One region of the Halonatronomonas betaini genome, then DNA from elsewhere that is predicted to be linked to it. Evidence: a T-box and tRNA genes for the amino acid it is inferred to sense, from the RefSeq annotation. Region 1 holds a T-box; the other regions hold tRNA genes.
What was found. The T-box of region 1 lies ahead of leuS (leucine--tRNA ligase). A T-box ahead of a tRNA ligase gene usually reads a tRNA of that ligase, here a tRNA-Leu.
Positions count from the first base shown of each region.

Region 2: it has a tRNA-Leu gene. The T-box ahead of leuS (leucine--tRNA ligase) is inferred to sense a tRNA for this amino acid. The anticodon was not compared.
Region 3: it has a tRNA-Leu gene. The T-box ahead of leuS (leucine--tRNA ligase) is inferred to sense a tRNA for this amino acid. The anticodon was not compared.

Region 1 covers NZ_JADPIE010000001.1:568,784-572,804, reverse strand. The annotation lists gene leuS (leucine--tRNA ligase) at 1-1,815, opposite strand, end outside; T-box leader at 1,872-2,084, opposite strand; gene rsfS (ribosome silencing factor) at 2,139-2,492, opposite strand; gene I0Q91_RS02805 (LCP family protein) at 2,498-3,694, opposite strand; gene nadD (nicotinate-nucleotide adenylyltransferase) at 3,687-4,021, opposite strand, start outside.
Region 2 covers NZ_JADPIE010000002.1:469,067-473,087, reverse strand. The annotation lists gene I0Q91_RS05370 (glycosyltransferase) at 1-3, shown strand, start outside; gene I0Q91_RS05365 (nucleoside-diphosphate kinase) at 34-435, shown strand; gene I0Q91_RS05360 (NUDIX hydrolase) at 424-1,083, opposite strand; gene thiT (energy-coupled thiamine transporter ThiT) at 1,125-1,682, opposite strand; TPP riboswitch at 1,728-1,833, opposite strand; tRNA gene I0Q91_RS05350 (tRNA-Leu) at 1,964-2,049, shown strand; gene tig (trigger factor) at 2,175-3,458, shown strand; gene clpP (ATP-dependent Clp endopeptidase proteolytic subunit ClpP) at 3,506-4,021, shown strand, end outside.
Region 3 covers NZ_JADPIE010000001.1:457,505-461,525, reverse strand. The annotation lists gene I0Q91_RS02280 (alanine/glycine:cation symporter family protein) at 1-1,314, opposite strand, end outside; gene I0Q91_RS02275 (hypothetical protein) at 1,497-1,691, opposite strand; gene I0Q91_RS02270 (hypothetical protein) at 1,704-1,829, opposite strand; tRNA gene I0Q91_RS02265 (tRNA-Leu) at 1,956-2,042, shown strand; gene katG (catalase/peroxidase HPI) at 2,436-4,021, opposite strand, start outside.

The DNA.
Region 1 (4,021 bases):
TGCATCTGCCCCATAATTAGATAGGATATTTAGTGGATCTACAACATTCCCTTTGCTTTTTGACATCTTGCTGCCATCTTTTAAAACCATTCCCTGTGCTAAATAATGATCAAAGGGCTCAATAGTTTCAGTTAGATTCAAATCCTTCATAACCTTTGTAAAGAAACGGGCATATAAAAGATGTAAAATAGCATGTTCAACGCCACCGACATAGGTATCTACAGGTGTCCAATTATCAGCATTCTCTTTTTCAAAGGGAATCTCTTCATTGCTGGCATCTAAATACCTCATGAAATACCAGGATGAATCCACAAATGTATCCATTGTATCTGTCTCACGCCTGGCATTACTGCCACATTCAGGACAGGTTGTATTAACAAATTCATCAGATTTCTTAAGTGGTGATTCTCCACCTTTTCCTAATTCTATCTCATAGGGTAATTTAACAGGTAAATCATCTTCTGATACTGGCACAATCCCACATTCATCACAATAAACCATAGGAATTGGTGCCCCCCAGTAACGCTGTCTGGAGATAAGCCAGTCCTTTAGCCTATAATTAACATTCCTCTGCCCAATTCCAGCTTCTTCTAAATATGCAGCTATTTTATCAAATGCTTCATCAGAATTCAAGCCATCAAATTTACCAGAATTAACAAGCACTCCTGGTTCAACAAATGCTTCTTCCAGTCCACCAGGTGTTTCACCGGCCTGATCTTCTGGTCTAATAACCTCACGGATATTAATATCATATTTCTTTGCAAAATCAAAGTCCCTCTGATCATGAGCAGGAACTGCCATTATAGCACCTGTACCATAATCCATCAAAACATAATTAGCAATAAAAATAGGGATTTCTTCTCCAGATAGAGGATTAACAGCCTTAACCCCTGTATCTATTCCTATTTTCTCTGAATCTGGAGAGGTCCTCTCTTCCTCTTCCTGCTGGCTAACTCTCTCAATAAATTCATTTAATTCAGCTTCTTTTCCAGAAACTTCAAGGAATTTATCAACAAGTGGATGTTCCGGTGCTAATACCATATATGTTGCACCATAAATGGTATCTGGCCTGGTTGTAAAGACTTCAATCTGATCATCTGTAGCCGGTACCGGGAAATTTATCAATGTACCTTCACTTCTACCAATCCAGTTTTTCTGCATTGCTTTAACTCTATCTGGCCATTTATCCAAAAACCTATGGTCATCAAGCAATCTATCAGCATAATCAGTGATTCTTAAAAACCACTGGGCCAATTTCTTTTTCTCTACGTCTGTTTCGCAACGTTCACAGGCATCATCAACAACCTGCTCATTTGCAAGTACAGTTTCGCAACTCGGGCACCAGTTAACTGCTGCTTTTTTCCTGTAAGCTAAATCGTTCTTAAACATTTGAATAAAGAACCATTGAGTCCAGCGATAATAATCCTCACTGGCTGTTGTAACTTCTCTATCCCAATCATAACTTAAACCTAGACTTTTCATCTGCCTTTTCATTTCAGTTATATTATCCCAGGTCCAGTCTTTAGGATGAATATTTCCATGTTCAATTGCTGCATTTTCTGCTGGGAGACCAAAAGCATCCCAGCCCATTGGATGCATAACATTATAACCCTGCATCCTTTTATATCGGGCAATTACATCGCCAATTGAATAGACTCTAACATGGCCCATATGTAATTTCCCGGATGGATAAGGGAACATTTCTAGCACATAATGTTCAGGTCCCTCCTTGATATCTACTTTGTCCAATTCAGCATTCTCCCATTTTTCCTGCCATTTCTTATCAAAGCTTTGAAAATCATATTGTTCTGCCATTAATATCATCCCCTTGTTTTATTATTATAAATAATTAAAACCCCATCCCAGAAAGAAAAAGGGACGAGGTTTATATACCCGTGGTACCACCCAGATTAACCTTAATAAATAAGGTTCACTCAAAACATTAACGCTGTTAACGTCAGAAGCTAATTTATTCACCTCTGAAACTCAAGAATGAGTTCAGCACAGGGACTGATGCCGGATCCCAGCACCTCCGGCTCTCTTCGATCAGTATGATACCTACTAATTTCTATCATCGTTTATAAGATATTTATATATTAAAATTATATGATTATTTAAATTGACTGTCAAGGAATTTTTTATGCATCTTCTAATAATTTTTTAGCATCTGCCCATAATCTCTCAAGATCATAATACTCTCTTTCCTGGTGATGAAAGATATGAACAATAATATCCTGGTAATCTAAAAGAATCCAGCGTCCCTGATCCCTGCCGGCAATTTTATGAGGTTCTATACCATCTTCAGCTAAACTATCTTCTATCTCTCTGGCAATAGCCTGAACCTGATTTTCATTCTGACCACTAACTATTACAAAATAATCAGCCATTGGTGTAAGTTCATTAACTTCTAAAACTGAAATATTCTGCCCCTTTTTATCATCTGCTATTTCTGAAATTCTTAAAGCTTTTTCCTTACTACTTAAACTTTCCATTCAATTCATACCCCTTCCTCTTCCTGGTCTCTTTCTAAAAAGTCATGTCCTATAATTATTTCAATCTTGCTTTTATTTATCTCTGAATCTTCCTCTTCATTATCAATAAAGATGGCTTCGCCACCTATATAATTTAATAAATTATTAACAGCAGGCCTTTTCTCATCAGAGTAATACCTTATTTCTGTCTCTTCATAATTAAAGTGATCAGCATTGGTTATTCTCTTGATATTAAAGCCAAACCTTTCTAACTCATTTGCCAGATTTCCAGCAACTCCTGCTGTTCCATTGCCATTACTTATAACTAAATCAGTCTGATTGTTAGCAATATATTCTTTGCTATGGATTAGCTTATGCACTAAAGCCTCTGTTTCTTCTTGATCTGGAACCCAGTAACTTGCTCCTCCAATATATTCAGGACTACCTGGAACCATGGCAGTTTCCAGATTGTTTAAATCAATATCTTTGGCCAGAAATAAAAATGATGATATATCAATTAATGGAATATTGGTATCGACTGCCCTATTAATTTCCTGGTAGATAGATGGCAATCTGGCTATTGTTGAAGGGCTTAAAGCCTGGCTAATTACAGCATTGACAAATTTCTGCTGCCTTTCAACCCTGCCAATATCTCCTCGAGAAGATTCTCTATATCTAACATAATCAAGAGCATTCTCACCATCCAGGGTCTGCTGACCTGCAGGAATACTTATATTAAGGTCACCGGCTCTATCAACATAATCTAAGTCTCTCTCAACATTAATATCAACACCACCAATAGCATCTATGATTTTAATAAAACCATCGAAATCTAAATCAGCATAATAATCAATATTTATATCTAAAAAATCTTCTATTGTTTCAATGGTTAAATCTATTCCACCAAAGGCATAAGCTGAATTTATTCGGTTAATGCCTCTACCAGGTATACTTACCCGTGTATCCCTCGGGATAAATACAAGGCCAGCCTGCCGGGTCTCAATATCAATACTTGCAAGAATGATTGTATCAGTTCTGCTAACCCCATAGTGGTCATCATCATGGCCTGTTATTAATACATTTATTTTAGAATCAGGAAATGGGTTATTTTCCTGAGCAGAAAAGTTAGTAGTCAGATATTGGCTGGCAATCCCGCCAAAAAATATTATAATAATAATCGCTATAACAAATAATTTCCCTTTGAGAGGAATTTTTTTATTCATTATTATTTCTACCTCCCAAAATACTATTTCTTAATAAAATCAAATTTGGATGAATTTCAATATTTCTATTCATCAAATATTCCAGATTATGATTAGTAAGCTTTAAAATGGCCTGTTCAATATCATCTAAAGCAAGCTTATAGATTTCTCCTCTTCCAGGATAATCTCGCCCAGGTTCGATTTTATCTGCCAAAAAAATAATTTTGCCAATTAAACCCAGGTCCGGATGACCGATAGTATGATATCTAATTGCTTCTAAAATCTGGTTATCGGTGATATCAAATTTTTTTTCTGTTAAATAAGCAGAGGCAGGTCCATGCAATAATG
Region 2 (4,021 bases), on a different contig from region 1:
TAGAAACTAGTATTTAGAAAGGGAGAGATATTTGTGGAAAAGTCTTTAGTATTATTAAAACCTGAAGCATTGAGAAGAAATTTAGTTGGGAAGTTAATAGAGCGCCTGGAAAGAGCTGGTTTGATAGTTGAGGAATTAAAGATGAGTCAGTTTGATAGAGAAGTTATTGCTGAATTATATAAGGAGCATAAAGATAAATCTTTCTTTGATGATATAGTTAGCCATATGTCAGAAAATAAAATTGTGGCTATAGTTATAAAATCTGAAGGTAATACTATAAGAAAAATTAGAAAGTTGATTGGAAGTACTGATCCAATAGAAGCTGCTCCAGGTACAATTAGAGGAGATTTTGCATTTAAAATGGAGCCTGACAATCTTATTCACGCCTCAGACTCACAGGAAGCAGCCAAAAGAGAGCTCAAATTATTCTTCTAGGGATTGGGCCTCTTTAAAAATTTCTACAAAATTATAGGTGAATAGGGCTGTAAAACCCCAGATGATTTTATCCTGGTACCTGTAGAATAAAACTGAATAATCGCCTTCTCGCCACTGGTAATTATGGCCATCTTTGATTAGATGAAATGGGAAGTCACTATCTTCTTTTGGTTTTGTTCGAACATTTATTTTATATTCTTCAGGCTGGTTGTTAATTAGAAAGTTTAATGGAACTGTAAAAACTTTCTTGATTTCATTAAGATTATCATTATTATTTATATCCTCTACAGAGACATCAATTAACTGGCCTAAATAGGGATAAATTGCAAAGTTATATGGGGTGACCAGGAAATCTAGTTTGCCTAATGGCTTTATATTCTTAATGGAGATACCCAATTCTTCGATAGTTTCTCTAATTGCAGCCTGGGATGGGGTTTCTCCCTTTTCAACCCTGCCCCCGGGGAAGGAAATTTCCCCGGGCTGGGTTGTTAGATTTTCTGATCTTACCTGGTATAAAAGAGATAGATTGCCTTTGTTATCTTTAATTAAAGGCAATAAAACAGAATAAATTGTATTTATATTTAACGGTTGAGCTTTTTTATCTGCTAAATATTTGCTAATATTATGGATTCTATCGTTATTATTCATAATTATCTACCTCTTTTAGTTAATTATTTTATTTTGATTTATTAACTTTGATTTTCTCTGTAACTTAAAAATACTATTTCAGGTCTTTTTGAAATTAAAGCAATCACTATTGCAGTTATAATTATTGTCGGTAATACATGGGTTATATTATATAGAGCTGAATATACCCAGGGATTTTGACCGGCAGGAGCACTGTCAGCAAAGAAAATCACTCCAGATAGCAAGTGGGATGTAAACACTCCTAAAGCTGCTATGCTAAAAGCTTGAATGAAATTAATTATATTTAATTGGTTTTTCTCAGTGAATATTTTAAAGAAGCCAGCTATTCCTATAAAACCATAAGCAATTGGATAATCAAGCAGGAATTGTGCTGGGTGTACAACATAGGCTCCTAACATTAATCTAACAGCACCATATAGGATTCCAGTTAAAATTCCGGCTCGAGCTCCATTTCTGAAAGCCATGATAAATATGGGAAGCATAACTAAATTTACTGAACCTCCCATTGGCATACGCCAGAGGGTTATAAATGATAGGATTGTTGAAAGTGCAACTGCCATTGAAATTTCAATCATAATTCTTAGTTTTTCGTTTTGCATAAAAAATACCTCCTAGTATTTTAGGAAGCCTGCTAATACTGCTGGAGGATAATTTATAAGTTTCCCTGCGCCTGCATGATCAGGATCAGGTAATGAGGGTCGATGACTTTGCATCCTCTCAGCCTCCAGTGAGACTCCCCTTTATTGATTTTTGTTTGCAGTTTAAGTATAACATTTTCAGAAAATAAGTCAATAAGGAATTTTTTATTTACAAATGCTTGACAAGAGTTTTTTATTATGCTAGAATTATTATGGTTTGAGGAATTAAGTTAATTTGTTTTGCGGAAGTGGCGGAATTGGCAGACGCGCTAGATTTAGGATCTAGTGGGCCTAGCCTGTGTGGGTTCGAGTCCCACCTTCCGCACCATTTTTTTAATAATATTGATCTTAAATGACCCCGTTTTGGCCTTTGCCAATTCGGGGTATTGTTAAAATATAGATCTGTTTTTGTAATCTTTTATCATTATTAAAGCTATAAGGGGGATCATTTAAATGGATGTTAAACAGGAAAGACTGGAAGATAATAAAGTGAGACTGGATGTTGAAGTCGATATAGATGAGGTTAATCAGGCTTTAGAGCAGGCTTATAAAAAAGTTAGAAAAGAAGTATCCTTACCTGGATTCAGGAAGGGTAAGGTACCAAGAAAGGTTTTAGAAGCTAATTATGGAAAAGAAGTGCTCCATAAGGATGCCTTAGATATATTAATTCCACAAAATTATCAGAAGGCCATTGAAGAGGCTGATATTGAGCCGATTTCTGAACCAGAATTTGAAGATTTTTATATTGCTGAAGATGAACCGGCAACATTTACTGCTATTGTAGAAGTTAAGCCTGATGTAGAGTTAGGTGAATATACCGGTTATGATGTTGATAGAGAAGAAACTGAAGTAACTGAAGAAGATATAATGGCTGTTTTAAATAAACAGCGTGAAGAGCAGAGTCAATTAGTAAGTGTAGATAGAGATGAGGTTCAGGAAGGCGATCATGTAATTATTGATTTTGAAGGCTTTGTTGATGGCGAAGCATTTCCTGGTGGATCTGCTGAAGAATTTACACTTGAAATTGGTTCAGGCCAGTTTATTCCTGGTTTTGAAGACCAATTAATCGGCAAAGAGATTAATGATGAACCATATGAAGTAGAGGTAACATTTCCAGAAGAGTATCAGGCTGAGGACTTAGCCGGCCAGGATGCTGTTTTTGAAGTTACTATAAAAGAGATTAAAGTTAAAGAACTTCCTGAGTTAGATGATGAATTTGCCAAAGATGTTAGTGAATTTGATACCCTTGATGAGTTTAAAGAGGATATTGAAAATAGATTAAAAGAACAAAAAGAGAATCAGGCAAAGAGAAACCTTGAAAATGAGATAATTGAAAAGGTTTCAGAGGCAGCTGAAGTAGAAGTATCTGAACAGCTAATTCAAAATGAGCTTGATCAGATGATGCAGCAGATGGCTCAGAATCTCCAGCAGCAGGGAATTAATATTGAGGATTACTTTAAGTATATGGGCAGTTCCCAGGATGAATGGAGAGAAGAAAATCGTGAACAGGCTGCAGATAGAGCCAAGAATAATCTAGTTTTAGAAGCTATTGCTGAAGAAGAAGGTATTGAGGTTACTGATGAAGAAATTGATGATAAATTAAAAGAAATTGCTGATGCCAATGACCAGGATTTCGAGCAGGTTAAAGCATTTATGCAGATGCAGGGTCAGTTAGAATCCTTAAGAAATGGATTAAAAATGGAAAAGACTATTGATTTCTTAATTGAAAACAATTAGAATAGAAGTATAGAGGAAATTATTTCTTAGAGCTAGGAGGTATGTCGATGAGTTTAATTCCAATGGTAGTTGAGCAGACTAACCGTGGCGAAAGATCATATGATATTTATTCAAGATTATTAAAAGATAGAATTATCTTTCTCGGTTCAGTAGTTGAAGATAATATGGCAAATGTGATTATTGCCCAGATGCTTTTTCTTGAAGCTGAAGATCCTGATAAAGATATTTATCTTTATATTAATAGTCCTGGTGGTAGTGTTACAGCTGCTTTAGCAATATATGATACCATGCAGTATATAAAACCTGATGTTGTTACTATCTGTATGGGTCAGGCTGCAAGTGCAGGTGCTTTATTACTTGCTGCAGGTGCAGAAAAGAAGCGTTATTCACTCCCTTATAGTAGAATTATGATCCACCAGCCAATGGGTGGAGCACAGGGTAAGGCAAGTGATGCTGAAGTTCATATTAAAGAGTTGTTAGATTTAAAAGATATTTTAAATGAAATTATGAGCAAGCATACTGGACAGACAGAAGAAAAAATCAGTCAGGATATTGAAAAAGAT
Region 3 (4,021 bases), 110 kb from region 1:
TATTACACCAGCAAGGACTATTAAAGCAATTAAGTTTGGAGCTGCCATTAAACCATTTAATGTGTCAGCTAATAACCAGATTGGTTCTAAAGCTCCTATTGCACCAACAAATAATAAACCTAAAAAGACAAATCTATATGGCATTACAATTTTTTTGCCGAAGATATATCTCCAACTTTCTTCACCATAAAAACTCCAGGTTAACATAGTTGTAAAGGCAAAGACTATAATACTAATATTTATGATATAGCCTCCGGGACCTGGTAGCCCCATTGTAAAGCCCTCTGAAGCTAAAACAGCTCCAGTTTCTCCTGTTTCCAACGCGCCTGTTAGAAGTACAACTAGTGCAGTAATTGTACCAACGACTAATGTATCAATTATAACTTCCCAGATACCCCACATACCCTGACGGGTAGGTTTGTTTCTGGCCTGGGCATGTATAATTGAAGCGGCTCCAAGTCCGGCTTCGTTTGAGAATACACCTCGGGCTACACCAAAACGGACTGCCATCCTGACTGTTGCACCGGCAAAGCCACCAACAGCTGCCGAACCAGTAAACGCACTGGAGAAAATATCAGCAAAGACCGCAGGTACAGCACCAATATTTAAGATTATAATTAAGCCACCACCAACAAAATAGAAAATAGCCATTAATGGAACTAATTTTTCTGCTACTTTACCAATTCTTTTTACTCCACCAATAATAACTAAACCAACAAAAAATACTACTACAACACCGGTTACCCAGGTTGGTATGGCAAAGCCATCTTCAGCTGCATGGGCAAGTGTATTGGATTGAACCATATTACCAATACCAAAGGCTGCAATTCCAGCAAAGAATGCATAAAGTACGGCCAGCCATTTCCATTTTCCACCCATACCATTCTGAATATAATACATTACTCCACCAGTAAAATCATCTTCTCCATGTTCTTCACGATATTTAATACCTAATTGAGCCTCAGCAAACTTTGTGGCCATTCCAAATAAAGCAGAGACCCACATCCAGAAGATTGCACCTGGACCACCGAGTGAGAGAGCAGTACTAACACCGGCTATATTTCCAACACCAAGCGTTGCTGCCATAGCAGAACTTATGGCCTGAAAGGAGCTTAATACTCCACCCTCTTCTTCTGCTTCTTTACTGAAGTATCTTCCAAAACTTTGTTTCCATGATAATTTAAAATGAGTAAACTGGAAAAAATTAAGTCTGAAGGTCAGATAAATCCCTGTACCTACAAGTAAAACAAGAAAAGGTGGCCCCCATACAATCTCGTTGATTGCATCATTAACCGCAAGTAATGAATCTAACATTAACAAATTCCCCCTTATAAATTTTATTAAAATAATGAAAAATATAATTCTATTATTATATTAAAGATATCCTACTAAATTCCTGCACATTAAATAAAATTTATTATGTTTTATTATGTTAAAAAAAACATTTTATAATATAAAGAAAAAAACTGACCGGATTATTACCGGCCAGTAAAGAATTAAAATTGCTCTAAATTTGAAAGATAAAGATTTTTGACAACCCAAAAACCTGTTACATCAATAGTTAATTTAATGTTTGTATTCTCCCTATTCATATTTTTAGCTATATGAATATTTACACCATCAGTTTTAACAGTTTGATAATAGTCTCTTTCCTTACCTTTTGGACTTCCAGCCTGAACCTCAGGCTTCATAGTTGGACCACTTCAACCTCCGCTCTGTCTAATCATCTTTACAGTTATATCTTCAAAATCTTTATCTTTAATAAAATCTTTAGCATCTTCAGTAAATTCAACCTTATACTTCCCTGAAACCTTCTCTTCTACTGCCATTATTAAACACCTCCTGCTCTAATTTTTGTACTTATTATAATAATATCAAAAATAATCATTTAAAGCCTGTAAACAGTTTACAAACCTCTTGTTTTTTAAAAAATTTTATGATAGGATAAATAATGTGCCGAAGTGGCGGAACTGGCAGACGCGACGGATTCAAAATCCGTTGGGCTCACGCCTGTGTGGGTTCGAGTCCCACCTTCGGCACCATTTGTATTTCAAGGATTAAGTTAGTTAAGTTATATAACTTTCATTCAATACCTCCCCAGTACCAACCCAGTACCGACCCAGTACCAACCCAGTACCAACCCAGTACCGACCCACACCAGATATTATTACAAGATCATTAAAGTAATAGCAATCGAATAATTCAATCATATTAGCCACTTCTTCCTATTCAATGCTGAAGGCAGGCCAATCCTTATTATTTACAAAAACACTCCCAGAATAGCCTATATGGCGGCTTAGAGAGGCCATTAAATCTTCCAAGCCTGTTAAACTCTAGAAATAGCTATTCTTTTTTGTTTAGTAAAATAAATAAGCCCCTGACATTTAGCCAGAGGCTTAATAAAACAAGTTTTAGATTATTTATTAATCTTGTGATTACTCTAAGTCGAAACGGTCAGCATTCATTACTTTGTCCCAGGCTGAGATGAAATCCTTGACGAATTTTTCTTCGGCATCATCAGATGCATATACCTCTGAGATGGCCCGTAGTCTGGAATCAGAACCAAAAATTAAATCTACTCTAGTTCCTGTCCATTTAAGCTCTCCAGTTGAACGATCTCTGCCTTCAAATATATCTTTATCTTCTGAAGACGGCTTCCATTTAGTTGACATATCAAGTAGATTTACAAAGAAGTCATTGGTCAACTTGCCAGGTTCTTCTGTAAATACACCATGTTGTGAGTTTTTGTAATTGGCTTCTAAAACTCTAAAGCCTCCTACTAAAGCGGTCATTTCAGGTGCTGTCAGGGTTAGTAGCTGGGCTTTATCCACTAGCATATCCTCTGCCGGTACAGTATACTTAGCTTTGGTATAATTACGGAATCCATCTGCTTCTGGCTCGATTAATTCAAAGAATTCTTCTTCTGTCTGCTCCTGTGAGGCATCGACCCGGCCTGGTGTAAAGGGAACTTCTAAGTCATAGCCGGCAGCCTGAGCAGCCTGCTCGATTGCAGCAGAGCCACCTAAGACTATTAAGTCTGCCATTGAAACTCTCTTATTACCGGACTGAGCTTTGTTAAACTTCTGCTGGATGTCTCCTAAGACCTGCAGCACTTTATTTAACTCTTCAGGTTGATTGACTTCCCAGTTCTTTTGCGGGGTAAGTCTAATTCTAGCTCCATTTGCTCCACCCCGTTTATCTGAGCCTCTAAAGGTCGAGGCTGAAGCCCAGGCAGCTTTGACGAGCTCGGAGATTGATAGCTCTGTTGCCAGGATCTGCTTTTTAAGCTCTCTGATATCTGCATCATTGACGATTTCGTAATCTTGCTCAGGCAGTGGATCCTGCCAGATAAAGTCTTCTTCTGGAACATCCTCGCCTAAATATCTGGATTTTGGCCCCATATCACGATGGACCAGCTTAAACCAGGCTTTAGCAAAGGCTTCTTCAAATTCCTCTGGATTTTTATAAAATCTCCAGGCTATCTCTTCATAAACTGGATCATTCTTTAGTGATAAATCTGCTGTAGTCATCATTGGCCGGAACTTCTTGTCAGGATTATGGGCAGCTTCTATCATATCCTCTTCCTTGACATCCATGGCAAGCCACTGGTTTGCTCCAGCTGGACTTTTAACTAACTCATATTCGTATTCTAATAAGACTCTAAAATAACCGTTATTCCATTTAATCGGTTCTGGACTCCAGGCACCTTCTATTCCACTGGAGGTTGTATGCTCTCCTTTACCTGTCTTGAATGCATTCTTCCAGCCCAGGCCCTGTTCTTCTAGAGGAGCAGCCTCTGGTTCTGGACCCACTAATTCTGGGTCGCCGGCACCATGGCATTTACCAAAGGTATGGCCACCTGCGATTAATGCGACTGTCTCTTCATCATTCATGCCCATCCGCTCAAAGGTTTCTCTAACATTTTTAGCTGAAGCTTCAGGATCTGGATTGCCATCAGGCCCTTCTGGATTAACATATATAAGTCCCATCTGGGTTGCAGCCAGGGGCTTTTCTAATTCTT